4 regions of the Bordetella petrii genome follow, and region 1 is predicted to be linked to each of the others. Evidence: predicted binding sites of a transcription regulator. Region 1 holds the regulator's gene; each other region holds the start of a gene.
What was found. The regulator LexA, encoded in region 1, represses DNA repair genes until DNA is damaged. The targets are predictions, from matches to a motif close to ACTGTATNNNNATACAGT.

Region 1 (7,936 bases):
TCATGGGTGTAAGTCTGAGGGAAAACCCGGAATATAGCAAGTTTTTTTTGCAATTGCGCAAGCGTGGACGGGCTTTCTGTGAGTATTATTTTTTCCTATTTAATCAATAGGTTAAATCAATTATTGAAAGCGATACCGGAGGTATTTCGACGCCTTGCCGTAACAAATCGGCCGCTTTGCCCGCAATGCAACACCCGGGCCATTCCGGCCCTCTCGTGCCGCTATGCCGCGCCATCCAGCAACACGCGCTGCTTGAGCGCATTGAGCGCGTCGCGCGCCGCCGCGGCCTGCTCGAACTCCAGGTTGCGGGCGTGGTCGGTCATGAGTTTTTCCAGGCGGCGGATCTCGCGGGCTACCGACTTTTCGTCGGCCAGCACCTCGGGGGCGATGGCGGATTCAAGGGTATCGTGGCGGGCCGGCGCGACGATGCCGTCGATGAGTTCGCGCACCGCCTTGTTGACGCCGCGCGCCGTAATGCCGTGCTCGGCGTTGAACGCCAGTTGCTTGGTGCGCCGCCGCTCGGTTTCGTCCATGGCCCGCCGCATCGAGGCCGTAATGGCATCGGCGTACAGAATGGCATGGCCGTTCAGGTTGCGTGCGGCGCGGCCGATGGTCTGGATGAGGCTGCGCTCGGAACGCAGGAAGCCTTCTTTATCGGCATCCAGGATGGCCACCAGCGACACCTCGGGGATGTCCAGCCCTTCGCGCAGCAGGTTGATGCCCACCAGCACGTCGAACGTGCCCAGGCGCAGGTCGCGGATGATCTCGACGCGCTCGACCGTATCGATGTCGGAATGCAGGTAGCGCACCCGCACGCCGTGCTCGGCCAGGAAGTCGGTAAGGTCTTCGGCCATGCGCTTGGTCAGCGTGGTGACCAGGACGCGCTCCTGGGCCGCCACGCGCAGTTTGATCTCGCCCAGCAGGTCGTCGACCTGCGTGCGGGCCGGGCGCACCTCGACCTGCGGATCGACCAGCCCGGTGGGCCGCACCACCTGCTCGACTACGTTGTCGGAATGTTCTTGCTCGTAGGCGGCCGGCGTGGCCGACACGAACACGCACTGGCGCATGCGCGCCTCGAATTCTTCGAGGCGCAGCGGCCGGTTGTCGAGCGCCGACGGCAGCCGGAAACCGTATTGCACCAGGGTTTCCTTGCGAGCCCGGTCGCCCCGGTACATCCCGCCCAGCTGACCCATGGTGACGTGGCTTTCGTCGATGAACATCAGCGCGTCGGCCGGCAGGTAATCGATGAGCGTGGGCGGCGGCTCGCCCGGGGCGGCGCCGGACAGGTGGCGGGAGTAGTTCTCGATGCCTTTGCAGAAACCCAGCTCTTGCAACATTTCGAGGTCGAAGCGGGTGCGCTGCTCGAGCCGCTGCGCCTCCACCAGCTTGCCCTCGGCGGTCAGCAGCTTGAGGCGGTCGCGCAGTTCTTCCTTGATGGTTTCGATGGCGCGCAGCACCGTGTCGCGCGGAGTGACATAGTGCGACCCGGGGTAGACCGTGAAGCGCGGCACTTTCTGGCGCACCCGACCGGTGAGCGGGTCGAACAGCTCGAGCGACTCGATCTCGTCGTCGAACAGCGTCAGGCGCAGCGCCAGCTCGGGGCTTTCGGCCGGGAAGATGTCGAGTGTTTCGCCGCGTACCCGGAAGGTGCCGCGGGCGAAGTCGGCGTCGTTGCGGGTGTACTGCATGGCCACCAGCCGCGCCAGCACCTCGCGCCGAGAAATGCGGTCGCCCGCGCGCAGGATGAGCACCATGGCGTGGTAGTCGCCCGGGTTGCCGATACCGTATATGCACGAAACGGTGCCGACAATGACAGTGTCGCGGCGTTCGAGCAGGCTTTTGGTGGCCGACAGCCGCATCTGCTCGATGTGCTCGTTGATGGATGAGTCTTTCTCGATGAACAGGTCGCGGGTGGGAACGTAGGCTTCGGGCTGGTAGTAGTCGTAATAAGAAACGAAATACTCGACCGCGTTCTTCGGGAAGAACTCCCGCATTTCCGCGTACAACTGGGCCGCCAGCGTCTTGTTGGGCGCCAGCACCAGGGCCGGCCGGCCCAGCCGGGCGATGATGTTGGCCATGGTGTATGTCTTGCCCGAGCCCGTCACGCCCAGCAGGGTCTGGTACATGAGGCCGTCGCGCATGCCCTGGGCCAGGCCTTCGATGGCGGCGGGCTGGTCGCCCGCCGGCGGGTATGGCTGGTACAGGTGAAAAGGGCTGTCGGGAAAATCGACGAATCCGGGAGCGGTCATGCTAGACTGTCTCAGGGTAAACCCCTCATTATCCACAGCACGCCCTCCTGCGTCCACATACCCTTACCGAACCCCATGAGCTCTCTTTTCGATTCCGTCGAACTTGCGCCGCGCGACCCTATCCTGGGCCTGAACGAACAATACAATGCCGATACCCGCCCCGGTAAAGTCAACTTGGGCGTGGGCGTGTATTACGACGACGACGGCCGCATCCCGCTGCTGAACGCCGTGCGCAAGGCCGAAATCGCCCGCATCGAGGCCGCCGCCGCGCGCGGCTACCTGCCCATCGAAGGCATCGCCGGATACAACAAGGGAGCCCAGACCCTGCTGCTGGGGGCCGATTCCCCCCTGGCCGCCGAAGGCCGCGTGCTCACCGCCCAGGCCCTGGGCGGCACCGGCGCGCTGAAAATCGGCGCCGACTTCCTGCGCCAGTTGCTGCCGCAGTCCAAGGTGCTGATCAGCAACCCCAGCTGGGAAAATCACCGCGCCCTGTTCGAGCGCGCCGGCTTCCCGGTCGAAACCTACGCCTACTACGACGCCGCCACCCATGGGCTGGACTTCCAGGGCATGCTGGCCTCGCTGCAGGCCGCCCCGGCCCAGACCATCGTGGTGCTGCACGCGTGCTGCCACAACCCCACGGGTGTCGACCCCACGGCCGAGCAATGGCAGCAGATCGCGCAGGTGGTCAAGGCGCGCAACCTGGTGCCCTTCCTCGATATCGCCTACCAGGGCTTCGGCGCCGGCCTGCAAGAAGATGCCGCCGTGGTGCGCCTGTTCGCCGACCTGGGCCTCACCATGCTGATCAGCTCGTCGTTCTCGAAGTCGTTCTCGCTGTACGGCGAGCGCGTGGGCGCGCTGACCGTGGTGGCCGGCAACCAGGACGAAGCCAAGCGCGTCCTCAGCCAGCTCAAGCGCGTCATCCGCACCAACTACTCCAACCCGCCCACCCACGGCGGCACGGTGGTGTCCACGGTGCTCAATACGCCCGAGCTCTACACCCTGTGGGAACAGGAACTCGCCGGCATGCGCGACCGCATCCGCCTGATGCGCCAGCAACTGGTCGACAAAATCAAGGCCGCGGGCGCCACGCAAGACTTCAGCTTCGTGCTGCAGCAGCGCGGCATGTTCTCGTATTCGGGCCTGACCTCGGCCCAGGTCGACGTGCTGCGCGAGCAGCACGGCATCTACGCCGTGGCCAGCGGCCGCATCTGCGTGGCGGCCCTGAACAGCCACAACATCGACATCGTCGCCAAGGCGATCGCCGCTGTCATCAAGCAGTAAGCACAGCCGCAGTCGCCAGCAAAGCCCCTCCACCGGAGGGGCTTTTGCTTTGCATGGCGCGGCCCTGCTGCCCCCGCACGGCCAGGTTCGTGGACACGCCAATCGGGCAGCCCTTGCTTTTTTGGCGTACGTCGTCCAGAATTCGTGCTGTATATCCATACAGTCCGCTTTCCGGATCATCGCCATGGCCAGCAAACTTACCGACCGCCAGCAGGAAATTCTGGATCTCATCCGGCTGACGGTATCGCGCACCGGGTTTCCGCCCACTCGCGCCGAAATCGCCCGCGCGCTGGGGTTCCGCTCGCCCAATGCCGCGGAAGACCACCTGAAGGCCCTGGCCCGCAAGGGCGCCATTGAACTCACCGCCGGCGCCTCGCGCGGCATCCGCCTGAAAGACGCCGGCGAAACCATCCCGCCCGGCCCCGAGACCGCCGCCTCCGCCCTCGCCGGCATGGCCGACGCCGTAGGCCGGTTGCTGCTGCCCCTGGTCGGGCGCGTGGCGGCGGGCAGTCCCATTCTGGCGGCCGAACATGTCGAACGCGAAGTCGGCGTCGACGTTGACCTGTTCGCGCAAACGCCCGACTACCTGCTGAAAGTGCGCGGCATGAGCATGCGCGACGCGGGCATCCTCGAAGGCGACCTGCTGGCCGTCAAGCGCGCGGCCGAGGCCCGCAATGGCCAGATCGTCGTCGCCCGCCTGGGCGACGAAGTTACCGTGAAGCGCCTGCAGCGCCACCAGGGCCGCATCGAGCTGCTGCCCGAAAACCCCGACTTCTCACCGATCGTGGTCGACGGCACCCAGGAATTCGCGCTGGAAGGCATTGCCGTGGGCCTGATCCGCACCCAGGCGCTGCACTAGCTGGCTTTCTCCGGGCCGGCTTTGCCCAGGCCGCCTGCAGTCCGGCCGCCCGCAGTCCGGCTACCCGCGGCACCTTTGGCGTACATCGCCTTCAACACGCGTAGCTTCACACGCGCCGGCACTCACGCACATGCCGCGGCCGCTGGCCGTGGAAACAACCCCGCTCGCGACAGCATGCCCGGCACGGGCCGGCCCAACGTCTGCGCCAGCCATTGCGCCGCATCCGCGAGCGCCGCTGCCGATACCGAGCCGGCGCATCGCATCCGTTCCAGCATATAGGCCACGTCTTCGGTAGGAATGTTGCCTGTGGCGCCAGGGGCAAACGGGCACCCGCCAATGCCGCCGATCGATGCGTCGAACACGCGCACGCCAGCCTGCATGGCGGCCAGCACATTCGCAATGCCCGTATTGCGCGTGTTGTGGAAATGGCAACGCAGCGCGGCGTCGGGCAAGGCCTGTTGCACGGCATCGACCCGTTGCAGCACATCTGCCGGAGACGCCACGCCGATCGAGTCGGCCAGGATGATCTCGTCCGCCCCTTCGGCGGCGGCCTGCCGGGCGATGTGCACCACGCGGTCCACATCGACCTCGCCTTCGAATGGACAGCCGAACGAGGCCGCCACCGTCAGCGTGGCCCGCAACCCGGCATCGCGCGCCAAAGTGGCGACCTGCCCCCAGCCGCGCAAGGTCTCGTCGCTGGGGCAACCCTGGTTGGCCTGGTTATAGCTGTCCGTGGATACCACCACGTAGTTGATTTCGTCGACCCCGGCATCCACGGCGCGCTGCGCTCCCCGCACGTTCAACGCCAGGCCGCTGTATGTCACGCCCGGCCGTCGCGGCACGGCTTTCATCACCGCTTCGGCATCGGCCATTTGCGGCACCCGCCGCGGGTTGACGAAGCTGACCGCCTCGATGCGCCGCAACCCCGCCGCCAAGGCGCGTTCGATCAGTTCGACTTTCTGCCCGGTCGACAGGATTTCAGGCTCGTTCTGCAGACCGTCGCGGGGTGACACTTCAACCAGCGTTACAGGGGGGAATGTCATGGCCGTCCTCGGATTTACCCTTAGTTGTATACAACGACACTTTACACCTACACGGTTTAATAGGATAGTCGGCCTGTTTTAGTAATTTCCCCGATTAATTGTATGCAACAACAGGATGAACCTGCTTCCGCATCGGAAGCTCCCTCTGCGCGCCGGGCCGCCGGCAAGGCCGTGGAGCACGCCTACAACAGCATCAAGGCGGCGATCCTGTCGCGCGAATTCCAGCCCGGTTCCCATCTGGGCGAGGCCGCGCTGGCAAAGCGCCTGGGGATCAGCCGCACGCCTATACGCGAGGCTTTCCGCCGGCTGGGCGCCGAGGGCTGGCTCGAGATCCTGCCCGACCTGGGGGTGCGCGTCACCGAATGGTCGGCGCGAGACGTCGACGAGGTATTCGAGGCGCGCATGCTGTTGGAATCTCACATCGCGCGCCGCGCCGCCGAGCGCATCACGCCCGAGCAGCTCGCGACCCTGCGCCGCCATGCCGAGCACATGGAAAACCTGCTGAACGAACCCGTGGACGCCATCGTGGAAGAGCGCTCCGCCGCCAACAACGCCTTTCACGACCTGCTCGTGCAGGCCGCCGGCAGCAGCCGGTTGCAACGCATCTTGCGCCTGATGGTGGAGATCCCGGTCGTGAAATGGACCTTCAAAGGCTATTCGGCGGAAGAAACGCGCCGCAGCGTGGCGCACCACTTCGAGATCATCGCCGCCCTGGAAGCCCGCGACGGCGAATGGGCCGCGTCGACCATGCGCAGCCACATCCTGTCGGCGCGCAACGCCGTTCTGCGCCGCCTGGCCGCCGACACCCCAACCTCTCCGGAGAATTGACAGCGTGGATACCCCCGACTTCCCTCACGGCCCCCTGCACGGCGTGCGCGTCATCGAACTGGGTCAATTGCTGGCCGGCCCATTCTGCGGCCAGTTGCTGGCCGATTTCGGCGCCGAGGTCATCAAGGTCGAACCTCCCGGCGTGGGCGACCCCATGCGCGAGTGGGGCCGTGAAAAAGCCCATGGCAAGACGCTGTGGTGGCCGCTGATCGCCCGCAACAAGAAGTCCATCACCTGCGACCTGCGCACCGAGCAAGGCCAAGAGATCATCAAGTCGCTGGCGGCCGATGCCGACGTGCTGCTCGAGAACTTCCGCCCCGGCACGCTCGAGAAGTGGAACCTGGGTCCGGACGTCCTGAAGGCGATCAATCCGCGCCTGGTACTGGTGCGCGTATCGGGTTACGGACAGACCGGCCCCTATGCCAGCCGCGCGGGTTTCGGTTCGATCGGCGAGGCCATGGGCGGCCTGCGCTACGTCTGCGGCGACCCGTCGACCGCGCCGTCGCGCGTGGGCATCGCCATCGGCGACACGCTCGCAGCCATGCACGCCGCGCTGGGCACGGTCATGGCGCTGTTCGCTCGCGAACGCATTGGCCGCGGCCAGATCGTCGACAGCGCAATCTACGAGGCAGTGCTCAACTTCATGGAAAGCATCGTCATCGAATACGACCAGGCAGGATACATCCGCGAGCGCAGCGGCCCCATCTTGCCCAACATCGCGCCCAGCAACGTCTACCCCACCGCGGACGGCCTGGACATTCTTATCGGCGCCAACCAGGACAGCGTGTTCCGCCGCCTGTGCCAGGCCATGCAGCGCCCCGAACTGGCAGATGACGAGCGTTACGCCACGCACTGGGCGCGCGGCTCGCACCAGAAGCAACTCGACGACCTGATCGCCGACTGGACCCGCACGCTCAAAGCGGCGGACCTGCTGGCCCTGATGGAAGAACACGGGGTGCCTGCGGGCGGCATCTACCGGGCTCCCGAGATGATGGCCGATCCGCATTTCCAGGCCCGCCAGGCCATCGTGCGAGTGGCGCATCCGGACCTGGGCCAGGTCGCGATGCAGAACGTCGCGCCGCGCCTTTCCGAAACGCCGGGCTCGGTGCGGCATTGCGGCCCGGCACTGGGTGAACACACAGAGGAAGTGCTGACCACGTTGCTGAGCATGCCGCCCGAGCGGGTGGCCCAGCTTAAAACCGCCGGCGTCATCTGACCCACCGGCCCCCAAGGAGGAGACCATGAAGAAAAATCTGAAAGTCCTGGCCTGCGCCGTGCTGGCGATGGGCATTGCCGGCGGAGTGCACGCCAAGGAAACCTTGCGCGTTACGCTGCAGATTCCCGCCAAGCACATCCTGGGCCAGAACGTGCTGGCCTTCAAGAAGATCGTCGAAGAACGGTCCAAGGGAGAGCTGGAGCTGGAAATCTACGATTCCGCCCAGCTGTACAAGGGCACCGAGGTGCCCCAGGCGGTCAGCTCCGGCGCCATCGACATGGGCATCGTGGAACTCGGCGTCTACACGGGCACCATTCCGGCCGCCGGCGCGTTCTCGGTACCGTTCCTGTTTCCGAGCGAAGCCGCCATCGCGAAAGCCACCGCGCCCGACAGCGCCGTGCGCCAGGCCATCGACGGCGCCATTCTGAAGACCGGCGCGCGTGTCATGTGGTGGCAGGCG
Region 2 (7,936 bases), 780 kb from region 1:
CAAAGCCGGCCAGCAGCTCGCCAAAGTACTCCACCATGTCGTTGCGCTCGGGCTCGCCATGCACCAGCACGTCCAGGCCGATTTTTTCCTGGAACCGGATGACCGACTCGATTTCCTTGCGAATTGCCGCCTCGTAGGCCGAATCGCTCAGGGCGCCCGATTTCCAGTCGCGCCGCAGGGCACGGATTTCGGCGGTTTGCGGGAACGAGCCGATGGTGGTGGTGGGAAACGCCGGCAACTTCAGCAGTTGCTGCTGGCGCGCAATGCGCTCGGCAAACGGCGCCCGCTCGCGCGTAACCGCATTCGATTCGGCCATGCGGCGGCCCACGGCCGGGTTGTGGATGCGCGCCGACTGGCGCCGCGCCCGCAGCGCGGCGCGCTGGGCCGCCAGTGCCTCGTCCACGCCGGGCGCCCGGGCATCGGCCAGCGCGCGGCCCAGCAAACCCAGTTCGTCGAGTTTCTGCGCGGCGAACGACAGCCAGCTGCGCAGCTCGGCATCCAGGTCGGTTTCATTTGCCAGGTCGACCGGCACGTGCAGCAGCGAGCACGAGGGCGCCAGCCACAGGCGCTCGCCCAACAGCTGGCGAGCCGGCGCCAGCGCGGCCAGCGCCGCGTCCAGGTCGGTGCGCCAGATGTTGCGGCCGTCGATGATGCCGGCTGACAGCACCTGGCCGGGCCGCAGCCCCGCCGCCACGTCTTGCAACTGGCCCGGCGCGCGGATCAGGTCCACGTGCAGGCCAGCCACGGGCAAGGCCAGCGCGGTAGCCAGATTGTCGTTCAAGCCGCCGAAATACGTCGCCACCAGCAGCTTGACGGGAGCGTCGGCCAGGCGCGCGTAAGCGGTACGGAAGGCGTCACGCCAGGCCTGGGGCAGGTCCAGCACCAGGATAGGTTCGTCGATCTGCACCCACTCGACGCCCAGCCGCGCCAGGCGAGCCAGCACCTCGGCATAGACTGGCAGCAGCGTATCCAGCAGTTGCAGCTTGGCCGCGTCGCTGGCGCCGCCGGCGTAGGCGTCGCCCTTGCCCTGCCACAACCAGGTCAGCGGGCCCGGAATCACGGGCTTGACCTGATGACCCAGCGCCTGGGCTTCTTGGACTTGCTCGAATAGATATTCGCGGGCAATACGGAACGTCTGGCCCGGCACCAGTTCGGGCACGATGTAGTGATAGTTGGTATCGAACCACTTGGTCATCTCGCAGGCCGCCGTGGGCGTGCCGCTGGGCGCTCGCCCGCGGCCCATGCGAAACAGCGTGTCCAGACTGACCGGCTGGCCTTCGGGCTGCCCGAAGCGGGCCGGCACGGCGCCCAGCAACGTCGTCCATTCCAGGATGTGGTCGTACCAGGCGAAATCGCCCACGGGCACCCATTGCAGCCCCGAGGCTGCCTGGCGCTGCCAATGCGCCGCACGCAACTCGCGGCCGGTCTCTTCCAGATCGGCTGCCGTTTTCTTGCCACTCCAGTAGGCCTCGACCGCCCGCTTCAGTTCACGCTGCGCCCCGATGCGCGGGAACCCCAAATTATGAGTAATAGTCATATAAATATCCAAGAAGACCAAATTTATTCAACTCGGATGCTATTCTGCGCTCAAGTCAACTTGCAGCAAAATCAAACTCAACATATATTTGTTGAGATTTATTCATGTAACTAGCGCTAGTCGCACCCCGCAGCCCTTATTCGGCCAGCAGATCCGCCATGCTTGAAATCCGCCATCTCGAAACCCTGTCAGCCATACGCGATGGCGGCAGCCTGCAAGAAGCCGCCGAACGCCTGCACCTGACGCAATCGGCGCTATCGCATCAGTTGCGCGACCTCGAAACCCGGCTGGGCACCCCGCTGCTGAACCGGCGCACTCGCCCTGCCCGTCTCACCACCGCCGGGCTGAGGGTGCTGGCGCTGGCCGATGAAATCCTGCCGCGCCTGCGCGCCACGGAGCGTGAACTGCAAAAGCTCGCGGCCGGGCGTACAGGGCGGCTGCATCTGGCCATTGAATGCCACTCATGCTTTCAGTGGCTGATGCCGGCGCTGGATGCCTTTCGGGGACAGTGGCCCGACGTGGCGCTGGACCTTTCGGCCGCGTTCTCGTTCGCCCCCCTGCCCGCCCTGGTGCGCGGCGATCTCGACCTGGTTATTACGTCCGATCCGCTGCGGCTGGAAGCCGTGGAGTACCTGCCGCTGTTCAAATACGAGCTGGTGCTGGCCGTGGCGGGATCACACCCCTTGGCGAGCCTGCGGCACGTCGAGCCTGAGCAGCTTGCCGACCAGACGCTGATTACCTATCCGGTAGACCGGCAGCGGCTGGATGTTTTCACCGCATTCCTGGACCCGGCCGGGGTCGAGCCCGCAGCGGTCCGCAAGGCAGAGCTGACACCCATCATTGCTCAGCTGGTTGCCAGCAACCGCGGCGTGGCGGCGCTGCCCAACTGGGCGCTGACGGAATACCTGCGGCCGGGTTGGCTGAAACTGTGCCATCTGGGCCCGCAGGGCGTATGGCGCACCCTATACGCGGCCGTGCGCACGGAAGACACAGAAGCCTCGTACGTGGGGGATTTTCTGGCGATCGCGCGCGAAGTCTGCTTCAAGACATTGGACGGCATACGCTCGGCCAAGGCCTGACGCGATAGCGGAGTGCCGCCGTGGCGGGAGTCAGTCGTCGTGTTCGTCGCCCAGCACGCGCCGGATGGCGTCGTGGGCAAAGCCACGGCTGGCCAGGAAGCGCGCCTGCCTGGCGTATTCGGCGCGGTCGGCCGGCTTGCTGCCATAGCGCTTGCGCCAGACTTCCAGGGCGCGCTGATATTCGGTGGCCCGGAGATCGTCGCGCAATTGGGCAACCTGGTCTTCGGCCACGCCGTGCTGGCGCAATTCCTGGACGATGCGAGCCGTGCCCTGGCGCGTGGCGCGGCGGTGCACCAGGCTTTGCGCGAACCGCTCGGTAGACAGCCAGCCTTCTTTTTCCAGTGCGTCGAGCACGGCATCGAGGTCGGCGCCCTCGTCTACGTAGGGCTGCAGTTTGCGCGCAAGCTCGTTGCGCGCATATTCGCGGCGAGACAGATAGCCCACCGCGCGGGCCTTGAGCGAGGGCCCGCTACGCGCGGGCTTGCTCAAGGTTTCGAAGCCGCCGTCGGCTTCGCGCTGGCCCGGTTTGCGCCGCGCAGCAGATGCGCTGCGCGGCTCGCTTGAAGTGCCGGGCTTGTTGCGGATCATGCCTGGCCGTCGTCTTCGGCCTCGGCTTCGCTGGCGGGAAAGGTGGCCGCGCGGCTGACGATGCCCTGGTTCTCGCGCACCTTGTTTTCGATCTCGACGGCGAGTTCGGGGTGCTCTTTCAGGTATTCGCGCACGTTGTCCTTGCCCTGGCCGATACGGGTGCCGCTATAGCTGTACCAGGCACCCGATTTGTCGACCACGCCAGCCTGCACGCCCAGATCGATGATTTCGCCTTCGCGGGAGATGCCCGCGCCGTACATGATGTCGAACTCGGCCTGTTTGAACGGAGGCGAGACCTTGTTCTTCACGACCTTGACGCGGGTTTCGTTGCCTACGACCTCTTCGCCCTTCTTGATGGAGCCAATGCGGCGGATGTCGAGGCGCACCGACGAGTAGAACTTCAGCGCGTTGCCGCCGGTGGTGGTTTCGGGGTTGCCGAACATGACGCCGATCTTCATGCGGATCTGGTTGATGAAGATGACCATGCAATTGGTGCGCTTGATGGTGGCGGTGAGCTTGCGCAGCGCCTGGCTCATCAGGCGGGCCTGCAGGCCCGGCAGGGAGTCGCCCATTTCGCCTTCGATTTCGGCCTTGGGCACCAGGGCCGCGACCGAGTCGATGACGATGAGGTCGACCGAACCCGAGCGCACCAGGGCGTCGGTGATTTCGAGCGCCTGCTCGCCGGTGTCGGGTTGCGAAATGAGCAAGTCGGTAAGGTTGACGCCCAGCTTGGCCGCGTATTGGACGTCGAGCGCGTGCTCGGCATCCACAAAGGCGCAGGTGCCGCCGATTTTCTGCATTTCGGCGATGACCTGCAGGGTAAGCGTGGTTTTGCCCGAGGACTCAGGGCCGTAGATTTCGATGACGCGCCCCCGCGGCAGGCCGCCGACCCCCAGGGCGATGTCGAGGCCCAGCGAGCCGGTGGACACGACCTGGATATCGTGTTCGACCTCGTTGTCGCCGTAGCGCATGATCGAGCCCTTGCCGAACTGCTTTTCGATCTGCGAAAGCGCGGCGGCCAGCGCCTTGGCTTTTTCCGATGCGGCTGCCTTGCTGGATTTGTCGTTCATGTGGTGTGGTGTCCCGTGGGTAAATTTGTGTGCGACGCTGCGGCGGGCCGGCGCCAACCCGCGCCAGCGATACAGAAGATATACATACCGGCAGCGGCGATTATGGCATCGGATTATACTGGATAAAAATCCAGTATGCCATATAGCTCCTGGGATTCCCCGGGTGGGCAAGGCCCCCGGGCTGTGCCAGAATGCCCGAACCGGCCGGCGCCCTCTGGCCATCGCCCCGTTTTACCTTACGCATGCGCATCCTCATTGCCGAAGACGACAGCATCCTGGCCGACGGCCTGTCCCGCTCGTTGCGCCACAATGGCTACGCTGTCGACGCCGTCCGCGACGGCGCGGCCGCCGATTCCGCCCTGGCCGCCCAGGCTTTCGATCTGCTCATTCTAGACCTCGGCCTGCCCCAACTGGCCGGGCTCGAAGTGCTGCGCCGCCTGCGGGCGCGCAATTCGCTGCTGCCGGTACTCATCCTGACCGCCGCCGACAGCGTCGAGCAGCGCGTCAAGGGCCTGGACCTGGGCGCCGACGACTACATGGCCAAGCCTTTTGCCCTGTCCGAGCTCGAAGCCCGGGTGCGGGCCCTGACCCGGCGCGGCGCGGGCGGCGGCGCCACGCTTTTGCGCCACGGCCGGCTGGTGTTCGACCAGACCGGCCGCGTGGCCCTGGTCGACGACCAGACCCTCGACCTGTCCGCGCGCGAGGTCAGCTTGCTGGAAATCCTGTTAACGCGCAGCGGCCGCATGGTCAGCAAGACGCAACTGGTCGACCACCTGTGCGAATGGGGCGAAGAAGTCAGCACCAACGCCATCGAGGTCTACGTGCACCGCTTGCGCAAGAAACTCGAACCCAGCGGGGTCAAGATCATCACTGTACGCGGGCTGGGCTACTGCCTTGAACGGGACCAGGGTGCCGGCTACCTCGCGCACTGAGCCGGCCGCGCACGAAAAGCTGAACCAGGAAGCCCTGGACGCCATGAGCGGCGGGGCCAAGGGTCCCAGCTTCGCGCCGCCCCAGCGATCGCTGCTGGGCGAAATCCTCGACTGGATGCTGGCGCCGCTGTTCCTGCTGTGGCCCATGAGCGTGGCCATTACCTATGTCGTGGCGCAGAACATCGCCAACGTGCCCTACGACCGGGCGCTGGCCAATAACCTGCATGTGCTGTCGCGCTACGTCCACGCCCAGGATGGCCGCGCCGTCCTGCACATGAGCGAGTCCGTGCGCGACGTGCTGCGCCCGGACGAAACCGACAGCGTGTTCTGGCTGGCGCTGGGCAGCCATGGCGAATACCTGGGCGGCGACCGCGCCCTGCCCCTGCCGCCCGACCTGGGCCAGCCGCGCCCCGGCGCCGTGCAGTACGCCGACGACACCCTGCGCGGCTTCGGTGTGCGGCTCGCCTACACCTGGATCGACCTGCACATCCCGCAGACCCAGCCGGCCCTGCTGGTGGTGGCGGAAACCATGGAAAGGCGCACCGAGCTGGCCAACGACATCATCAAGGGCGTGATCATCCCGCAGTTCGTGGTGCTGCCGGTGGCGGTGCTGCTGGTGTGGTTCGGGCTGTCGCGCGGGGTGGCGCCGCTCAATGCGCTGCAGCAACGCCTGCGGGCGCGGCGGCCCGACGACCTGTCGCCCATCGACGAGCGCGCGGCGCCATCCGAGATCGCGCCGCTGGTGGGGGCCATGAACGAACTGCTCGACCGCCTGTCGGCCAACGTGCAGGCGCAGCGGCGCTTCGTGGCCGACGCGGCGCATCAGTTGAAAACCCCGCTGGCCGGGCTGCGCACCCAGGCCGAACTGGCGCTGCGCGACGCCAGCCCCGACGAAATGCAGTCGAGCCTGCGGCAGCTGGTCATGGGTTCCGAGCGCGCCACGCGCCTGGTCAACCAGCTGCTGCTGCTGGCCCGCGCCGAAAACCCGCATTCGGCCGACCTGGCCCCCACCGACCTGAACGCCATTGGCTACGAGCAGACCATGCTGTGGGTGCCCCAGGCTCTGGCCCTGAACACCGACCTGGGCTTCGAGGCCGCCGACACCGCGGTGCGCATCGCCGGCAATGGCATTCTGCTGGCCGAGCTGCTCAACAACCTGGTCGACAACGCCCTGCGCTACACCCCGCCCGGCGGACACATCACGGTGCGGGTGCGCGCCACGGCGGCGCACGCCGTCCTCGAGGTGGAAGACTCGGGCCCCGGCATCGCGCCCGAAGAACGCGAAAGGGTGTTCGACCGCTTCTACCGCGTGTTGGGCACCCAGGCTGAAGGCAGCGGCCTGGGCCTGGCCATCGTGCGCGAAATCGCCCAGAAGCACCGCGCTGAAGTGCATATTATGGAAGGCACGGCGCATTCACGGCTGCCGGGAACCTGCATCCAGGTGCTGTTTCCGTTGTATGCGCGCACCGCAAACCCCGCGGAGCCTACCTAGGGCATACCCTGACGCGCACTATATTGCCCTTTAATGGAAATAATTTGTTTCAAATTTAAGATTCGGGTAAGTATCGCGTCAGAACCTCGTCAGTCTCCTTTTTTACCTTGCAGGTAGCGCGACGCCGGGCCATCCGGCGCGAGCCTGCACGGTGGATCACCACCGGCCCAGAAACGAGGAGACATCATGAGCACAGCATCGCTGGCAGAACGCGGCCCATCCACCGGACCGCGCCCGATGACCAAGGAGGAACGGCGCGTGATCTTCGCGTCGTCGCTTGGCACGGTTTTCGAGTGGTACGACTTCTACCTGTACGGCTCCCTGGCCGCCATCATCGCGGGGCACTTTTTCTCGGGCGTCAACCCCACCGCGGCCTTCATTTTCGCGCTGCTGGCCTTCGCAGCCGGTTTCGCCGTGCGCCCCTTCGGCGCCCTGGTATTCGGCCGCCTGGGCGACCTGGTCGGGCGCAAGTACACATTCCTGGTCACCATCGTCATCATGGGCCTGTCCACCTTCCTGGTGGGCGTGCTGCCCAGCTACGCCAGCATCGGCATCGCCGCGCCGGCCATCCTGATCGGCTTGCGCCTGCTGCAAGGCCTGGCCCTGGGCGGCGAATACGGCGGTGCGGCCACCTACGTGGCCGAACATGCGCCGCAGGGCCGCCGAGGCGCCTACACCGCCTGGATCCAGACCACCGCAACGCTGGGCCTGTTCCTGTCGCTGCTGGTGATCATGGGCGTGCGCGCGGCCATGAGCGAAGAAGCCTTCCGCGATTGGGGCTGGCGCATTCCGTTCCTGATCTCGGTGGTGCTGCTGGGCATTTCGGTGTGGATCCGGCTGCAGCTCAACGAATCCCCCACGTTCAAGCGCATGAAGGAAGAAGGCCGCGGCTCCAAGGCTCCGCTGACCGAGTCGTTCGGGCAGTGGAAGAACCTGAAGGTCGTGATCATCGCTCTGCTCGGCCTGACTGCCGGCCAGGCCGTGGTGTGGTACACGGGCCAGTTCTATGCCCTGTTCTTCCTGACCAAGGCCTTGCAGGTCGACGCCAACACGGCCAACATTATGATCGCGCTGGCGCTGCTGATCGGCACCCCGTTCTTCCTGGTGTTCGGGTCGCTGTCGGACCGCATCGGCCGCAAGCCCATCATCATGGCCGGCTGCCTGATCGCCGCGCTGACCTACTTCCCGCTGTTCCAGGGCCTGACCCACTTCGCCAACCCGGCGCTCGAAAAGGCCCA
Region 3 (7,936 bases), 190 kb from region 1:
GTGTCCGGCCTGGTGACCGCCGTGCCGGTGCACGACAATCAAGACGTCAAGGCCGGCGACGTGCTGTTCGAAATCGACCGCGCCCGCTTCCAGCTGGCTTACGACCAGGCCCAGGCCGCGGTACGCGCGCGGCAGGTGGCGCGCGACCAGGCCGCGCGCGATGCGCGCCGCAACCGTTCGCTGGGCAAGCTGGTGTCGGCCGAAGCGCTCGAACAAAGCCAGGCGCGCCTGCAGCAGGCCGAAGCCGCGCTGGCCGAGGCCGAAGTGCAGCGCGCGACCGCCAGGTTGAATCTGGCGCGCAGCCGGGTGGTGGCGCCCACCGACGGACGCGTCACCAACCTGGACCTGCGCGTCGGCTCGTACGCTACCGCGGCGCACGCGGTCATGGCCCTGGTCGATGCCAGCTCGTTCTACGTAGAAGGCTATTTCGAAGAAACCAAGCTGGCGCAGATCCATGAAGGCGACGCAGTCTCGGTCACGCTGATGGGCGACTCGCGCCAGATCCATGGCCATGTGCAGAGCATCGCCCTGGGCATCGCCGACCGCGACCGCGGCACCGGGGCCAATCTGCTGCCCAACGTCAACCCGACCTTCAACTGGGTGCGGCTGGCGCAGCGCATTCCCGTGCGCGTGCAGATCGACGAAGTACCCAAGGGAGTGCGGCTGGTGGCCGGCCAGACCGCCACGGTGGAGATCAACGCATCATGAACATCCGCCGCCTTCGCATGTTGCCGCTGGGTGTGGCGCTGGCGCTGGCCGGCTGCGCCGCCGTCGGCCCCGATTACCGCGTACCTGACGGCGCCGCCGTCAACCGGCCCACTGCGTCAGCCGGCTTCCAGCAGGCCCGCGCAACGGCCTTCCGGCAGGATGCCGTGCCCGGCGCCTGGTGGCGGCTGTATCGAGACCCCACGCTGGACGCGCTGGTCGGCCAGGCATTGCAGGCCAATACCGACCTGCGCATCGCCGCCGCCAATCTGCAGCGGGCCCAGGCCGCCACGCGCGAGGCGCGCGGACAGCAACAGCCCATGCTGGGCGTGAACGCCACGCCCACCTTCGGACATGTCTCGGGCGTGCAGGCTGGCGCGCCCGACGCGCGGCCGCCCGACAGCTGGTCATATTCCGGCGGCATCAGCGTAGCCTACCAGGCAGATTTGTTCGGCCAGATCCGCCGCGCCATCGAGGCCGCGTCCGGCGACGAGCAGGCGGCCCAGGCGGCCTACGATGCCGCGCGCGTGACGGTGGCGGCCGAAACGGCGCACGCCTATGCCGACATCTGCGCGGCCGGCATGCAACTGGCCTCGGCCCGGCATTCGGTGCAGGTGCAGCGCGATTCGCTCGACGCCGTGCAGCGCCTGCAGCAGGCAGGCCGCGGCACCATGCTCGATGTCACGCGCGCGCGCAGCCAGCTGGAGCAACTGCAGGCCGACCTGCCGCCGTTCCAGGCCAGCCAGCGCACCGCCCTGTATCGCCTGGCTGCCCTTACCGGCCACACGCCCGCGGAAATGCCCGCGGCGCTGCTCGACTGCGCCCGGCCGCCGCGGCTGGCGCAGCCCATCCCGGTGGGCGACGGCGCGGCGCTGCTGCGCCGCCGGCCCGATGTCCGCCAGGCCGAGCGCGCGCTGGCGGCCGCCACGGCCCGCATCGGCGTGGCGACGGCCGAGCTGTACCCCACCATCACGCTCGGGCTGTCCGGCGGCTCGGCCGGCCCTGCCGCCATCGCAGGCGAACGCGGCACATTCAGCTGGAGCATCGGGCCGCTGATTTCCTGGACCCTGCCCAATACAGGCGCCGCGCAGGCGCGCATTGCCCAGGCCCGCGCGGACGCCGGCGCCGCGCTGGCGCGCTTCGACGCCACGGTGCTGGGCGCCCTGCGCGAAACCGAAAGCGCGCTGGTGACATATGCGCGGCAACTCGACCGCGAGGCCACGCTGCAGGCGGCGCGCGACCAGAGCGCGCTGGCCGCCGCCCAGGCCCGGCAATTGTTCGCGGCCGGCAAGACCGATTACCTGACAGTGCTGGATGCCCAGCGCACGCTGGCCGGCACGGAAAGCGCGCTGGCGGCGTCGCAGGCGGCGCTGAGTTCCGACCAGATCGCCCTGTTCCTGGCGCTGGGCGGCGGCTGGCAGGACACGCCGGCCAGCACGGCCGATGCGGCCGCCGCAAGCCGCGCGCCGCGCGCGCCCGGCGTCTAGGGCAGGTTCAAAGAGGGCCGCGCGGGTTTCAGTGCAGCGTCGAGCCCTGCGGCGGCGCCTGGTTCAGGCCCAGCGCCGCTTCCCAGCTGCGCAGCGGCACGCAGGTCTGCAGGCGCTCGATGGCGCGCTGCACCAGGGCCGGGTGCAGGACGTGTCCGACGCGGCTGGCCACATCGATGGTGGCATCGCCATGCAGGGCATCCAGCCGCGCCTGGGCCGCCTGGGCGTGCGAGACGGCCATCACGGCGTCATCGGCGCCGTGCAGCAGATGAATGGTGGTGTATTGGGGCGCGCTCTTGGGCAATTGCGCATAGCGTCCCGAGAAGGCCAGCACCCGCCCGGCCAGGCCGTCATGGGCCTGCACCGCTTCGAGCGCCATGATGGCCCCCTGTGAAAACCCCGCCAGCGCGGTATCGGACTGCAGCAGCCCCAGGCGCGCCTGCGCGGCGCGAATGTAGTCGACCAGCGCCGGCAAGGCGCGCGCCACGCGCCCGGGGCGGTTGTCGTCGTCGACGCCCTGCACGGAAAACCATTGCCGCCCGCCGCCGGCGCCATCGGCCGGCTCGAACCCGGCCGGCGCCAGGATGGCGGCCTGCGGGAAGGCGGCGCGCAGGGCCTGCGCCAGCGGCTGCAGATCGTGCGGCGAGCCGCCCACCCCGTGCAGCAGGATGAACAGTTGCTTGATCTCGATGCCGGGGTCGGGCAGGAACTCTAAGGCGGTGGCAGTGGCGGTGGACATTGGGCGGGGCTGGCTGGCGTTCTAGGGCGGGTCGGTCATTGTAGATCTTGGATCCGGGGAGCTTGCTCGAGGGCGGGAGTTGGATCGGGTTCTTGCGGCGTCCCGGGCCGTTGGGGCAGGCAGGGGGCGGCGCGTTGGGCGGGGCAGTCTGCGTAAGCAGACCTCGGGCGCCTGGATGCGCCCGAGCCCGCCGCACGGGCGCCGCCCCCTGCCTGCCCCAACGACCCGGGACTCGGCGGAGATGGACTCGGGCCATGAGGGCCTACGCGGCTCGTGTTGGTTCAGGCCATGGGAGCTTAAATACTGTATATTTGTACAGTATAAATTCAGATCAGCCATGCTATCCCCCGAACACATCCACCCTGCCCTCTGGCGCGCCACGCAGTTGGCCCGAAGTGCCGAGCGCGGCGTTCCCACCGGCCATGCCGCACTGTCGGCGCTGCTGCCGGGCGGCGGCTGGCCGCCCGGCGCGCTGGTGGAACTGCTGGCCCCGCATCCCGGCATCGGCGAAATCCGCCTGCTGCAGCCGGCCCTGGCCCAGCTCGACAGCCGTCATGCCATCGCGCTGGTGCAGCCGCCCCATGTGCCGCACCTGGCCTGCTGGCAAAGCTGGCGCCTGGCGCCCCGCCAGTTGCTGTGGGTCGCTCCCGAACGCCCCGCCGACGCCCTGTGGGCCGCCGAGCAAATTCTCAAGCACGGCAGTTGCGGGGCCTTGCTCTGCTGGCTGCCCAAGGCGCGGCCCGAGGCCTTGCGCCGCCTGCACCTGGCTGCCCAGGGCGGCAGCACGCTGTGTTTTGCCCTGCGTCCCGCCACGGCGGCGCAGCAGGCCTCGCCCGCTCCCTTGCGGCTGGCGCTGGCGCCGGCCCCGGGCGGGCTGTCCGTTCATATCCTGAAGCGGCGCGGCCCCGCCTGCGCCGAACCCCTGCACATCGTTTTCGAAACCGCCACGCCGCCGGTTTCCGCGCCACCCCGCCATGCCCCTCTGGATCGCCGCCTTCCTGCGCTGCCTGCCGCTCGACGCCGCACGCCCGCAATGGCCTCATGACGCGGCCTTCGCGGTGCTGGAACAAGAGCGCATCGCCGCCCTCACGCCGGCCGCCGCGGCCGCCGGGCTGCAGCCCGGCATGCGGCGCGCCGGCGCGGCGGCCCTGGCGCCGGCCATCGCCCTGCTGGCGCGCGACGTGCCGGCCGAGCATCGCATCCTGCGCGAAGCGGCGCTGGCGCTGCTGCAATACACGCCCGACATCGCGCTGGCCGAACCCGACGCCGTGCTGCTGCAGGTCGATGCCAGCCTGGCGTATTTCGGCGGCCCGCGCGCGTTGCACAAGCGGGTGGCCGCCACGCTGCGCGCCATGGGCCTGCACGCCTCGCTGGGCCTGGCTCCCACGGCTCAGGGTGCCTGGCTGCTGGCGCGCCAGGCCGTCCCGCGGGCGCCGCGCCGCGTGCTGCAAGCCCGCACGCTGGCGCGCCGGCTCGATGCCCTGCCCTGTGCCCTGCTGCCCAGCGCCCAGGCGCGCCTGGACTGGCTGCACGATATTGGCTGCCATACCCTGGGCGCGCTGCGCCGCCTGCCGCGCGCCGGACTGCAGCGGCGCTGCGGCACCGGACTGGTCCGGGCGCTGGACGCCGCCTATGGCGACGCGGCCGAATGCCACGCCTGGATCCAACCGCCCGCGCGCTTTCGGCAACGGCTCGAACTGCCCGACTACATCGAACACGCCGACGCCGTGCTGGCCTCGGCGCGCCGCCTGCTCGAACAGCTCTGCGGCTGGCTGGCGGCGCGGCAGCGCGCCGTGCAGCATTTGACGCTGGTGCTGGAACACGAGCGCGGCCGGCACGCGCGCCCGCCCACCGTGCTGCCCCTCAGCCTGGCCCAGCCGGCCTGGCAGCAGCCGCACTTGCTGGGCTTGCTGCGCGAAAAGCTCGGCCGCCTGCAACTCGAAGCGCCGGTCATCTCCCTGGTGCTGCGCGTGACGGGCACAGTCGAACAGCCCGCCGCCAGCACCTGCCTGTTTCCCGAGCCCGGCGGCACGCCGGCCGAACACGCGCGGCTGCTCGACCTGCTCAGCGCCCGGCTGGGCCGCGAGCGGGTCTTGCATGCGCGGCCGGTGGCCGACCATCGCCCCGAATTCGCCAATGGCTGGCAAGCGGCTCAAGACGGCTCCGGCGGCCAGGCTCCCTTGCCCGGGCCGCTCGATCGTCCGTTCTGGCTGCTGGACCCGCCCCTGCCGTTGCGGGTCATACACCATCGTCCCGTTCATGCCGGCCAGCCTCTGCGCCTGGTGCGGGGCCCCGAGCGCATCGAAAGCGGTTGGTGGGACGCCGCCCTGACGGTGCGCGACTACTTCGTGGCCGAAGACGCCGCCGCGGCGCGCTACTGGATCTACCGCGAGCGCGACACCGAGCACGCCCGCTGGTTCCTGCACGGACGCTACGCCTAGGGCCGGCTCGCACCGGAACAAGCCGCCACGCATTCCCCCATGTCATCCGCCATGCCGTCCGCCATATCGTCCACCCCCTCATCGGCCCTGCTGCCGGCCTATGCCGAGCTTCAGTGCCTGTCCAATTTCTCGTTCCTGCAGGGCGCCTCCCGCCCGGAAGAACTGGTCGCACAGGCCGCGCAACTGGGCTACGCCGCGCTGGCCATCACCGACGAATGCTCGCTGGCGGGCGTGGTGCGCGCGCACGTGGCGGCCAAGTCCTGCGAACTGCCGCTCATCATCGGCAGCACCCTGGCCCTGCAAGGCAGCGCCGATGCGCCCGGCCCGACCCTGGTGCTGCTTGCGCAGAATCGCGAAGGCTACGGCAACCTGTCGGAGCTGATCACGCTGGGCCGTTCGCGCGCGCCCAAAGGCCAATACCGCTTATGCGCGGATGACATCGCCGCGCCCGGCCCCGGCCATGCGCATCTGCGCGGCGTGCCCGATTGCCTGGCCATCCTGGCGCCGCCCGATAGCATCGATGCCGACACACTGGCCCGGCAGGCGGCCTGGCTGGCGCGCACGTTCCCGGGGCGCGCCTGGGTCGGACTGACCTTGCTGCATCGCGCGCGCGACGACCTGCACCGCGCCGCCGTGCAGCAGGCCGCGCAGGCCGCCGCCCTGCCCATGGTGGCGCTGGGCCGGGTGCAAATGCATCTGCGTTCGCGCAAGCCGCTGCACGACACGCTGGCGGCCATACGCAGCAAACGCAGCGTGGCGCAATGCGGCTACGACCTGCAGGCCAATGCCGAACAGCACCTGCGCACCCGCCTGCGGCTGGCGTCGCTGTATCCGGCCGATGCCCTGGCGCAAACCCTGGTCATCGCGCAACGCTGCAGTTTTTCGCTGGATACGCTGCGCTACGAATACCCCGACGAAATCGTGCCGGCCGGCGAAACGCCCGCCAGCTACCTGCGCCGCGAAGTCTATGCTGGCGCCCGCGGCCGCTACCACGGCGATGTTCCCGCATCCGTGACCGCCCAGATCGAAAAAGAACTCACGCTGATCACCGAACTGAAATACGAGCCCTATTTCCTGACTGTCTACGACATCGTGCAGGAAGCCCGCCGCCGCAACATCCTGTGCCAGGGGCGCGGCTCGGCGGCCAATTCGGTGGTCTGCTATTGCCTGGGCATCACCGCGGTGGCCCCCGAGCAAAGCAAAGCCCTGTTCGAACGCTTCATCAGCAAAGAACGCCGCGAGCCGCCCGACATCGACGTCGACTTCGAACACCAGCGCCGCGAAGAAATCATTCAATATATCTACGACAAATACGGGCGGCACCGCGCCGCGCTGACCGGCGTGGTCATCACGTACCGTCCGCGCAGCGTGCTGCGCGACACCGGCCGCGCGCTGGGTGTCGACCTGGGCATCATCGATGCCGTGGCGCGCGCCCATCAGTGGTGGGACGGCCGGCAGGCCATGCTGCGCACGCTGGGCAACTGCGGCCTGGACCCGGACTCCCGCGTGGCGCGGCACTGGGCCGTGCTGGCCGAGACCCTGATCGGTTTTCCACGCCACTTGTCGCAGCATCCGGGCGGTTTTGTGATTTCGCGCGGCAACCTGGCGCGCCTGGTGCCCATCGAAAACGCCGCCATGCCCGACCGCAGCGTGGTGCAATGGGACAAAGACGATCTCGATGCCCTGGGTCTGCTCAAGGTGGACATCCTGGCGCTGGGCATGCTGTCGGTGCTGCACCGCGCCCTGGATCTCACCGCGCAGCGGCGCGGCCAGCCGCTGGCGCTGCATGAAATTCCGCAAGACGACGAAGCTACCTACGACATGATCTGCGACGCCGATACCGTCGGCGTCTTCCAGATCGAGTCGCGCGCGCAGATGAGCATGCTGCCCCGCCTGCGGCCGCGCGAATACTACGACCTGGTCGTGCAGGTGGCCATCGTGCGGCCCGGCCCGATCCAGGGCGGCATGGTGCACCCCTACCTGAAGCGCCGGCAGGGCCTGGAAGACGAAACCTACCCCAGCGAAGCCGTGCGCGGCGTGCTGTCGCGCACCAAGGGCGTGCCCATCTTCCAGGAACAGGTCATGCAGATCGCCATGGTGGCGGCCGGCTTCAGCGCGGGCGAAGCCGATGAGCTGCGGCGTTCGATGGCCGCCTGGAAACGCAAGGGCGGCATCGACAAATACACCGACAAGCTGGTCGCCGGCCTGCTGAAAAACAATTACAGCGCCGAGTTCGCCGCGGCCATCATCCGCCAGATCGAAGGCTTCGGCGAATACGGTTTTCCGGAAAGCCACGCGGCCAGCTTCGCGCTGCTGGCGTACGCCAGTTCCTGGCTCAAGCGCCACGAACCCGAAGCGTTCCTGGCGGCGCTGCTCAATTCACAACCCATGGGTTTTTATGCGCCCGCCCAGCTGGTGCAGGACGCGCGCCGCCACGGCGTCGTCGTGCTGCCGGCCGACGCCGCCGTCAGCTGCTGGGAGGCTGCCCTGGAAAACCTGCCCGCGCCCCCCGGCCAACCCCCGGCACGCCCCGCCGTGCGGCTGGGCCTGAACCAGGTGCAGGG
Region 4 (7,936 bases), 870 kb from region 1:
CTGGCTTCGCTGACCTTTGCCGCGGCCACGCTGGGCTGGATGCGGGTGCGCTGCACCGTGCTTGAGATTTGCGTGCTGTTGCTGGTGACCTTCATGCTGTTCCGCCCGGACTGGTTCATGAACCACCTGGCCGACAAGTACGAAAGCCGCCCGGCTTCGGAACTGGTGGCGACCGCGGGCACGCTGCCCGACGGCGGCCGCCTGGTGGCGGTGCTGCAAGGCATGAACATCGAGGGCGACGAACTCACCAAGACCGTGGCGGTGGCCCTGCCGGATCTGCCCGAGGGCGATGACAGCACCGGCGAAGCCGCCGGCCGCAAGCGCCTGACCGCGGCCGGCCTGATGGTCACCGCGCTGGGCGACCAGGTGCAGATCGGCGCCGTGCAATTCGGCAGCCGGGCCCGCCGCGCGGGCTGGGAACAGGGCTGGGACGTGCTCAACGTCAAGGTGCCCAACCCGCACCGGCCATCCGAGTTCTGGGTCTATGTGCCCGCCCTGCTGTTGCTTGCCCTGGTGTGGGCCATGCAGGGACGCCGCGAGAAGCGGCAGAATGGCGGCCTGGCCGTCGCCTGAACGGGCGGCAACGGCGTCGCGCCCAGGTGTCTGACTCCCGACGGGGTGTCAGACACCGTTCCATTCAAACAGCTTGGTCATTGGCGGTGTCTGACACCCTGTCGGGAGTCAGACACCTTGTCTGGCCTTGCTTGAGCGGGCCGCACGTCCGGCCCGCCGTTCAAGCGCTATAGCACCGGCGACAGCACGGGCTGCTTGGGCCGCACGTCCGGCGCCCGGCCCTGCGGGCGCGCTGGCCCTGGTGTGGGCATGCAGGGACGCCGCGAGAAGCGGCAGAAAGGCGGCCTGGCCGTCGCCTGAACGGGCGGCAACGGCATCGCGCCCAGGTGTCTGACTCCCCGACGGGGTGTCAGACACCGTTCCATTCAAACAGCTTGGTCATTGACGGTGTCTGACACCCTGTCGGGAGTCAGACACCTTGTCTGGCCTTGCTTGAGCGGGCCGCACGTCCAGCGCCCGGCCGTTGCGGGCGCGCTGGCCCTGGTGTGGGCCATGCAGGGACGCCGCGAGAAGCGGCAAAATGGCGGCCTGGCCGTCGCCTGAACGGGCGCAACGGCGTGACGCTCAGGTGTCTGACTCCCGACGGGTGTCAGACACCGTTCCATTCAAACAGCTTGGTCATTGACGGTGTCTGACACCCTATCGGGAGTCAGACACCTTGTCCGGCCTTGCTTGAGCGGGCCGCACGTCCAGCGCCCGGCCTTTGCGGGCGCGCTGGCCCTGGTGTGGGCCATGCAGGGACGCCGCGAGAAGCGGCAGAAAGGCGGCCTGGCCGTCGCCTGAACGGGCGGCAACGGCATCGCGCCCAGGTGTCTGACTCCCCGACGGGGTGTCAGACACCGTTCCATTCAAACAGCTTGGTCATTGACGGTGTCTGACACCCTGTCGGGAGTCAGACACCTTGTCTGGCCTTGCTTGAGCGGGCCGCACGTCCAGCGCCCGGCCTTTGCGGGCGCGCTGGCCCTGGTGTGGGCCATGCAGGGACGCCGCGAGAAGCGGCAGAAAGGCGGCCTGGCCGTCGCCTGAACGGGCGGCAACGGCGTCGCGCCCAGGTGTCTGACTCCCCGACGGGGTGTCAGACACCGTTCCATTCAAACAGCTTCGTCATTGGCGGTGTCTGACACCCTGTCGGGAGTCAGACACCTTGTCTGGCCTTGCTTGAGCGGGCCGTACGTCCGGCCCGCCGTTCAAGCGCTATAGCACCGGCGACAGCACGGGCTGCTTGGGCCGCACGTCCAGCGCCCGGCCTTTGCGGGCGCGCTTGCCCACATAGGGTTCGAGCGCCGCGCCGGCCAGCACGTCTTCCGTGAGCTTGTTTCGGTAAATGCCGGTGGCGCGCAGGCCGCCCGGGCCAACCGGCACCGTCTGCGCCAGCTTGTCGGCGGCATCCAGGCCGATCAGGATGGTGCCGCGGCCGCCGGCCGACAGCGACTTGACCTCGTCCAGCCCGAACACCAGGAACTTGCCCTTGGCCGACAGCAGCGCCAACTGGCGCGCGCCGTCGAACAGCGGCACGGGGCGCAGCAGCGCGTCGCCCGCTTCCAGCGTGATGAACTGCTTGCCGCCGCGCTGGCGCGACACCATGTCGCCCAGGCGCGCGGCAAAGCCGAAGCCGCGCTGGGTGGCCAACAGCCAGCGGCTGTCCGGCGAGGCGGCAATGCTATGCACGATGCGGGTGCCCGGCGCCAGGTCGATCATGGTGGTCACCGGCTGGCCGTCGCCGCGCGCCGAAGGCAGGCCCGCCACCGCCACCGAATACACCCGTCCGTTGTCGCCCACGGCGATCAGCGTATCGGTGGTGCGGCATTCGAACGCGCCGTACAGGTCATCACCCTGCTTGAAGCCGAATTGCGCGGCGTCGTGGCCGTGTCCCTGGCGCGCCCGCAGCCAGCCCTTTTGCGACACGATGACCGTGACCGGTTCATCGACCACCTTGGTTTCCAGCACGGCGCGCTCGGCGGTTTCGATCAGGGTGCGGCGCTCGTCGCCGTATTGCTTGGCGTCGGCCTCGATTTCTTTCACCAGCAGCCGCTTCAGCGAAGCCGGGTTGTCCAGCAGTTCCTGCAGACGCGACTGTTCTTCGCGCTTGTCGGCCAGTTCCTGCTCGATCTTGATGCCCTCCAGGCGCGCCAGTTGGCGCAGCCGCATTTCCAGAATGTCTTCGGCCTGGCGCTCGGACAGCTGGAAGCGCTGCATCAGCGCGGCCTTGGGCTCATCGGATTCGCGGATGGTCTGGATGACTTCGTCGACATTCAGGTACACCACCATGCGCCCTTCCAGCACATGGATGCGGTCGATGACCTTGTCCAGGCGATGGCGGGTGCGGCGCACCACGGTGTCGGTGCGGAACGCCAGCCATTCGGTAAGAATGTCGCGCAGCCCCTTCTGGCGCGGCCGCCCGTCGGTGCCGATGCACACCAGGTTGACCGGCACGCTGCTTTCCATGCTGGTCTGCGCCAGCAGCGTGTTCACGAACTCGTCGCGGTCGACGCGCGAAGTCTTGGGCTCGAACACCAGCCGCACGGCGGCGTCTTTGCCCGACTCGTCGCGCACGGCGTCCAGCAGGTTCAGCATCACCGCCTTGGCCTGTTGCTGGTCGGTGGTGAGGCTCTTCTTGCCGGTCTTGACCTTCGGGTTGGTGATTTCCTCGATCTCTTCCAGCACCTTCTGGCACGAGGTGCCGGGCGGCAGCTCGTGCACCACCAGTTGCCACTGGCCGCGCGCCATCTCTTCAAACCGCCAGCGCGCGCGCGCCTTGAGCGAGCCGCGGCCGCCGGCGTAAATCTGGGCGATGTCGGCCGCCGGGGTGATGATCTGGCCGCCGCCGGCGAAGTCGGGGCCCGGCACCATGGCATGCAGCTCTTCGTCGGACAGCCGGGGCTGCTTGATGAGCGCCACGCAGGCCTGCGCGACCTCGCGCAGGTTGTGCGACGGGATCTCGGTGGCCATGCCCACGGCGATGCCGGACGCACCGTTGAGCAGCATCACGGGCAGGCGCGCCGGCAGCATCTGCGGCTCTTGCTGGCTGCCGTCGTAGTTGGGCGCGAAATCGACCGTGCCTTCGTCGAGTTCATCGAGCAGCAGGCGCGAGAACGGCGTCAGGCGCGCTTCGGTGTAGCGCATGGCCGCGGCGTTGTCGCCATCGCGCGAGCCGAAATTGCCGTGGCCGTCGATGAGAGGATAGCGCAGGGAAAAATCTTGCGCCATGCGCACCATGGCGTCGTAGGCGGCCTGGTCGCCGTGCGGATGGTACTTGCCCAGCACGTCGCCGACCACGCGGGCCGACTTCACCGGCTTGGCGCCGGGGCCCAGGCCCATGTCCTGCATGGCGTAGAGAATGCGGCGCTGCACGGGCTTCTGGCCATCGCCCACGTCGGGCAAGGCGCGGCCCCGCACCACGGAAACGGCGTAATCCAGGTACGCCTGCTCGGCATAGCGGGCCAGCGTGATGGCCTCGTCGGCCTCGCCGGCGGCCGCGTCGAACAGGCCGGGTTGATTGCTGTCGGTCATGTGTCTTCGGAGTTGCGTGTACGGTCAGGCAGGCCAGGCGGTCAGATGTCGAGCTCGGCCAGGTTGCCCTTTTCTTCGATCCAGGCGCGGCGCTGCGACGATTCGCCCTTTCCCATCAGCATGTCGAACATGCGGGTGGTGTCGTCGGGCGACAGGCTGCCGTAGCCCACGGGCAGCAGACGGCGCGTATCGGGGTTCATGGTGGTTTCCCACAACTGCTCGGGATTCATCTCGCCCAGGCCCTTGAAGCGGCTGATGCTCCAGGCCCCTTCGCGCACGCCTTCCTTGCGCAGCTTGTCTTGCGCGGCCTCGAGCTCGCCCTGGTCCAGGCAGTAGATCTTGCGCGCCGGCCGCTTGCCCTGCGCCGGAACGTCCAGGCGGAACAGCGGCGGCTTGGCCACGTAGACATTGCCGGCCTCGACCAGGCGCGGGAAATGGCGATAGAACAGCGTCAGCAGCAGCACCTGGATGTGCGACCCGTCGACGTCGGCGTCGGACAGGATGCAGATACGCCCATAGCGCAGGCCCGACAGGTCGGGCGTGTCGTTCGGGCCGTGCGGGTCGACCCCGATGGCCACGGCGATGTCGTGGATTTCATTGTTGGCGAACAGGCGGTCGCGGTCGACTTCCCAGGAATTGAGCACCTTGCCGCGCAACGGCAGAATGGCCTGGAATTCCTTGTCGCGCCCCATCTTGGCCGAGCCGCCGGCCGAATCGCCCTCGACCAGAAAAACCTCGGTGCGGCTGGCGTCGGACGACTCGCAGTCGGTGAGCTTGCCGGGCAGCACCGCCACGCCCGAACTCTTGCGCTTTTCGACCTTCTGCGCCGAACGCGCGCGCGCCTGGGCCTGGCGGATGGCCAGTTCGGCCAGTTTCTTGCCGTACTCGACATTGCTGTGCAGCCACAGGTCGAGCGCGCTTTTCGAAAAACCGCCCACCAGCCGCACGGCATCGCGGCTGTTCAGGCGTTCTTTGATCTGGCCCTGGAATTGCGGGTCGAGCACCTTGGCCGACAACACGAAACTGGCCCGCGCGAACACGTCTTCGGGCAGCAGCTTGACACCCTTGGGCAGCAAACCGTGCAGCTCGGCGAAGCCCTTGACCGCGCCGTACAGGCCTTCGCGCAAGCCCGACTCGTGGGTGCCGCCCGCGGGGGTGGGAATCAGGTTGACATAGGACTCGCGCACCGCGTTGCCGTCTTCGGTCCAGGCCACCACCCATTGAGCGCCCTCGCCGTCGGCGAAAGTTTCATGGTCGGCGCCGGCGTATTGCTGCCCCTCGAAAAAGGGCACCATCAGCTCGGCGCCGGCCAGGGCTTCGGCCAGGTAGCCGCGCAAGCCGTCTTCGTATTGCCAGGTCTTGGTGTCGCCGGTTTTCTCGTTGGTGAGCGTGACCTTCACGCCCGGCAGCAGCACAGCCTTGCTGCGCAGCAGGTGGGTCAGCTCGCCCGGCGGGATCTGCGGACTGTCGAAATATTTGGGATCGGGCCAGACCCGCACCCGCGTGCCCGACTTCTTGCGGCCTGCCTCGGTGTATGGCGCCAGGGGCTCGGCCACGTCGCCGCCCTTGAACACCAGGCGGCTGGTGGCGCCGTCGCGCCACACCACGACTTCGAGCCGGGTGGCCAGGGCATTGGTAACGGACACGCCAACCCCGTGCAGCCCGCCCGAGAAGGCGTAGGCGCCCCCGCCCTGCTTGTCGAACTTGCCGCCAGCGTGCAGGCGGGTGAACACCAGCTCGACCACCGGGGCCTTTTCTTCGGGGTGCAGGCCCACCGGAATGCCGCGGCCATCATCTTCGACCGATACGCTGCCGTCGGCGTGCAGGGTGACCTGGATCTGCTTGCCGTAGCCGGCCAGCGCCTCGTCGGCGGCGTTGTCGATGACTTCCTGCACGACGTGCAGCGGGTTTTCGGTGCGGGTGTACATGCCCGGGCGCTGGCGCACCGGCTCCAGCCCCTTCAGGACGCGGATGGACGCCTCGGTGTAACGTGGTGTAGCCAAGTTATCCCCAAGATCTGTGGAAAAAAACCGACATTTTACGGACAAGTCCAGATTCTGCGCGGCCTGAGGTGGGATGCGCACGTCCTGACCAGTCTCGAATTCGGTACGATGACAAGTCTGGCGGCTTCGGGCTGCCGCGACGGCATTTGCCGGCGACGCCCAGTGGGCCGCGCCGCAACATCCTACACAAAACCGGCAAACCCTGTTGTTATCAACAGTGGTATGCTTAACTCCTTACCTTTCAGTAGAACAACAAACGGCAGGGCCGCTGGCGCGTCCCATGCTGCTGAACCGAGAATCACCATGAGCGAGCAAATCAAGAACGTCAGCGACGCAAGCTTCGATGCCGATGTGATCAAGTCCAGCCAGCCCGTGCTGGTCGACTACTGGGCAGCCTGGTGTGGCCCGTGCAAGATGATCGCCCCCATCCTGGAAGAAGTCGCCTCCGAATACTCCGGCCGCCTGACGGTCGCCAAGCTCAACGTCGACGAAAACCAGGGCACTGCCGCCAAGTACGGCATCCGTGGCATTCCCACCCTGATGCTCTTCAAAGACGGCCAGGCCGCCGCCACCAAAGTGGGCGCCCTGTCGAAATCCCAGCTCACCGCTTTCCTGGACGGCGCGTTGTAATAAACTACGCGTTGTAATTTTTTCGCGCGCCGGCCCCGCCGGCGCCCATGTACCGCGCGGGCCCGTCCGTGGCCCGCCGCCAAAGCCCTTCTTTAAATTTCCCCTTTCACCGCGATGCACCTCAATGAACTGAAGGCGCTGCACGTTTCGCAGCTGCTGGAAATGGCCGCTGGCCTGGAAATCGAAAACGCCAACCGCTTGCGCAAGCAAGAGCTGATGTTCGCCATCATGAAGCGGCGCGCCAAGCAGGGCGAGCAGATTTTCGGCGACGGCGTGCTCGAAGTGCTGCCCGACGGCTTCGGATTCCTGCGCTCGCCCGAGACCTCATACCTGGCCAGCACCGACGACATCTACATTTCGCCGTCGCAGATCCGCCGCTTCAACCTGCACACCGGCGACTCCATCGAAGGCGAAGTGCGCACCCCCAAAGATGGCGAGCGCTACTTCGCGCTGGTGAAGGTCGACAAGGTCAACGGCGTGGCCCCCGAGGCGATCAAGCATCGCATCATGTTCGAAAACCTGACGCCGCTGCACCCCAACCAGCCGCTGCGCCTGGAACGCGACATCAAGAGCGAGGAAAACCTCACCGGCCGCATCATGGACATCTTCGCCCCCATCGGCAAAGGGCAGCGCGGCCTGATCGTGGCCAGCCCCAAGTCGGGCAAGACGGTGATGATGCAGCACATCGCTCACGCCATCACCACCAACTACCCCGACGCCGTCATGATCGTCCTACTGGTGGACGAACGCCCCGAAGAAGTCACCGAAATGCAGCGCACCGTGCGCGGCGAAGTGGTGGCGTCCACCTTCGACGAACCCGCGACGCGCCACGTGCAAGTGGCTGAAATGGTCATCGAAAAGGCCAAGCGCCTGGTCGAGATGAAAAAAGACGTGGTGATCCTGCTGGATTCCATCACGCGCCTGGCTCGCGCCTACAACACGGTGGTGCCCGCCTCGGGCAAGGTGCTCACCGGCGGCGTCGACGCCAACGCCCTGCAACGCCCCAAGCGCTTCTTCGGCGCGGCGCGCAACCTCGAAGAAGGCGGCTCGCTCACCATCCTGGGCACGGCGCTCATCGAGACCGGCAGCCGCATGGACGAGGTCATCTACGAAGAATTCAAGGGCACCGGCAACTCCGAAGTGCACCTCGAACGCCGCCTGGCCGAAAAGCGCGTCTACCCGGCCATCAACCTGAACAAATCGGGCACCCGCCGCGAAGA

Region 2: a site for LexA is predicted at 4,392-4,409, ahead of recA (recombinase RecA). Genes of this name have one in related genera too.
Region 3: a site for LexA is predicted at 3,234-3,251, ahead of imuA (translesion DNA synthesis-associated protein ImuA). Genes of this name have one in related genera too.
Region 4: a site for LexA is predicted at 6,288-6,305, ahead of BPET_RS10020 (DNA topoisomerase IV subunit B). Genes of this name have one in related genera too.

Annotation. Positions count from the first base shown of each region.
Region 1 is NC_010170.1:2,920,439-2,928,374, forward strand. Features, by position in the region: gene BPET_RS14075 (low molecular weight protein-tyrosine-phosphatase) at 1-4, opposite strand, end outside; gene uvrB (excinuclease ABC subunit UvrB) at 222-2,249, opposite strand; gene BPET_RS14085 (amino acid aminotransferase) at 2,325-3,530, shown strand; gene lexA (transcriptional repressor LexA) at 3,715-4,389, shown strand; gene BPET_RS14095 (hydroxymethylglutaryl-CoA lyase) at 4,512-5,432, opposite strand; gene BPET_RS14100 (GntR family transcriptional regulator) at 5,535-6,260, shown strand; gene BPET_RS14105 (CaiB/BaiF CoA transferase family protein) at 6,265-7,476, shown strand; gene BPET_RS14110 (TRAP transporter substrate-binding protein) at 7,502-7,936, shown strand, end outside.
Region 2 is NC_010170.1:2,142,572-2,150,507, reverse strand. Features, by position in the region: gene metE (5-methyltetrahydropteroyltriglutamate--homocysteine S-methyltransferase) at 1-1,537, opposite strand, end outside; gene BPET_RS10450 (LysR family transcriptional regulator) at 1,696-2,616, shown strand; gene recX (recombination regulator RecX) at 2,647-3,204, opposite strand; gene recA (recombinase RecA) at 3,201-4,274, opposite strand; gene BPET_RS10435 (response regulator transcription factor) at 4,517-5,206, shown strand; gene BPET_RS10430 (sensor histidine kinase) at 5,322-6,698, shown strand; gene BPET_RS10425 (MFS transporter) at 6,885-7,936, shown strand, end outside.
Region 3 is NC_010170.1:2,728,767-2,736,702, forward strand. Features, by position in the region: gene BPET_RS13185 (efflux RND transporter periplasmic adaptor subunit) at 1-708, shown strand, start outside; gene BPET_RS13190 (efflux transporter outer membrane subunit) at 705-2,192, shown strand; gene ypfH (esterase) at 2,221-2,931, opposite strand; gene imuA (translesion DNA synthesis-associated protein ImuA) at 3,269-3,976, shown strand; gene BPET_RS13205 (Y-family DNA polymerase) at 3,906-5,372, shown strand; gene BPET_RS13210 (error-prone DNA polymerase) at 5,412-7,936, shown strand, end outside.
Region 4 is NC_010170.1:2,052,106-2,060,041, reverse strand. Features, by position in the region: gene BPET_RS10030 (TRAP transporter permease) at 1-573, shown strand, start outside; gene parC (DNA topoisomerase IV subunit A) at 1,768-4,083, opposite strand; gene BPET_RS10020 (DNA topoisomerase IV subunit B) at 4,125-6,086, opposite strand; gene trxA (thioredoxin TrxA) at 6,390-6,716, shown strand; gene rho (transcription termination factor Rho) at 6,831-7,936, shown strand, end outside.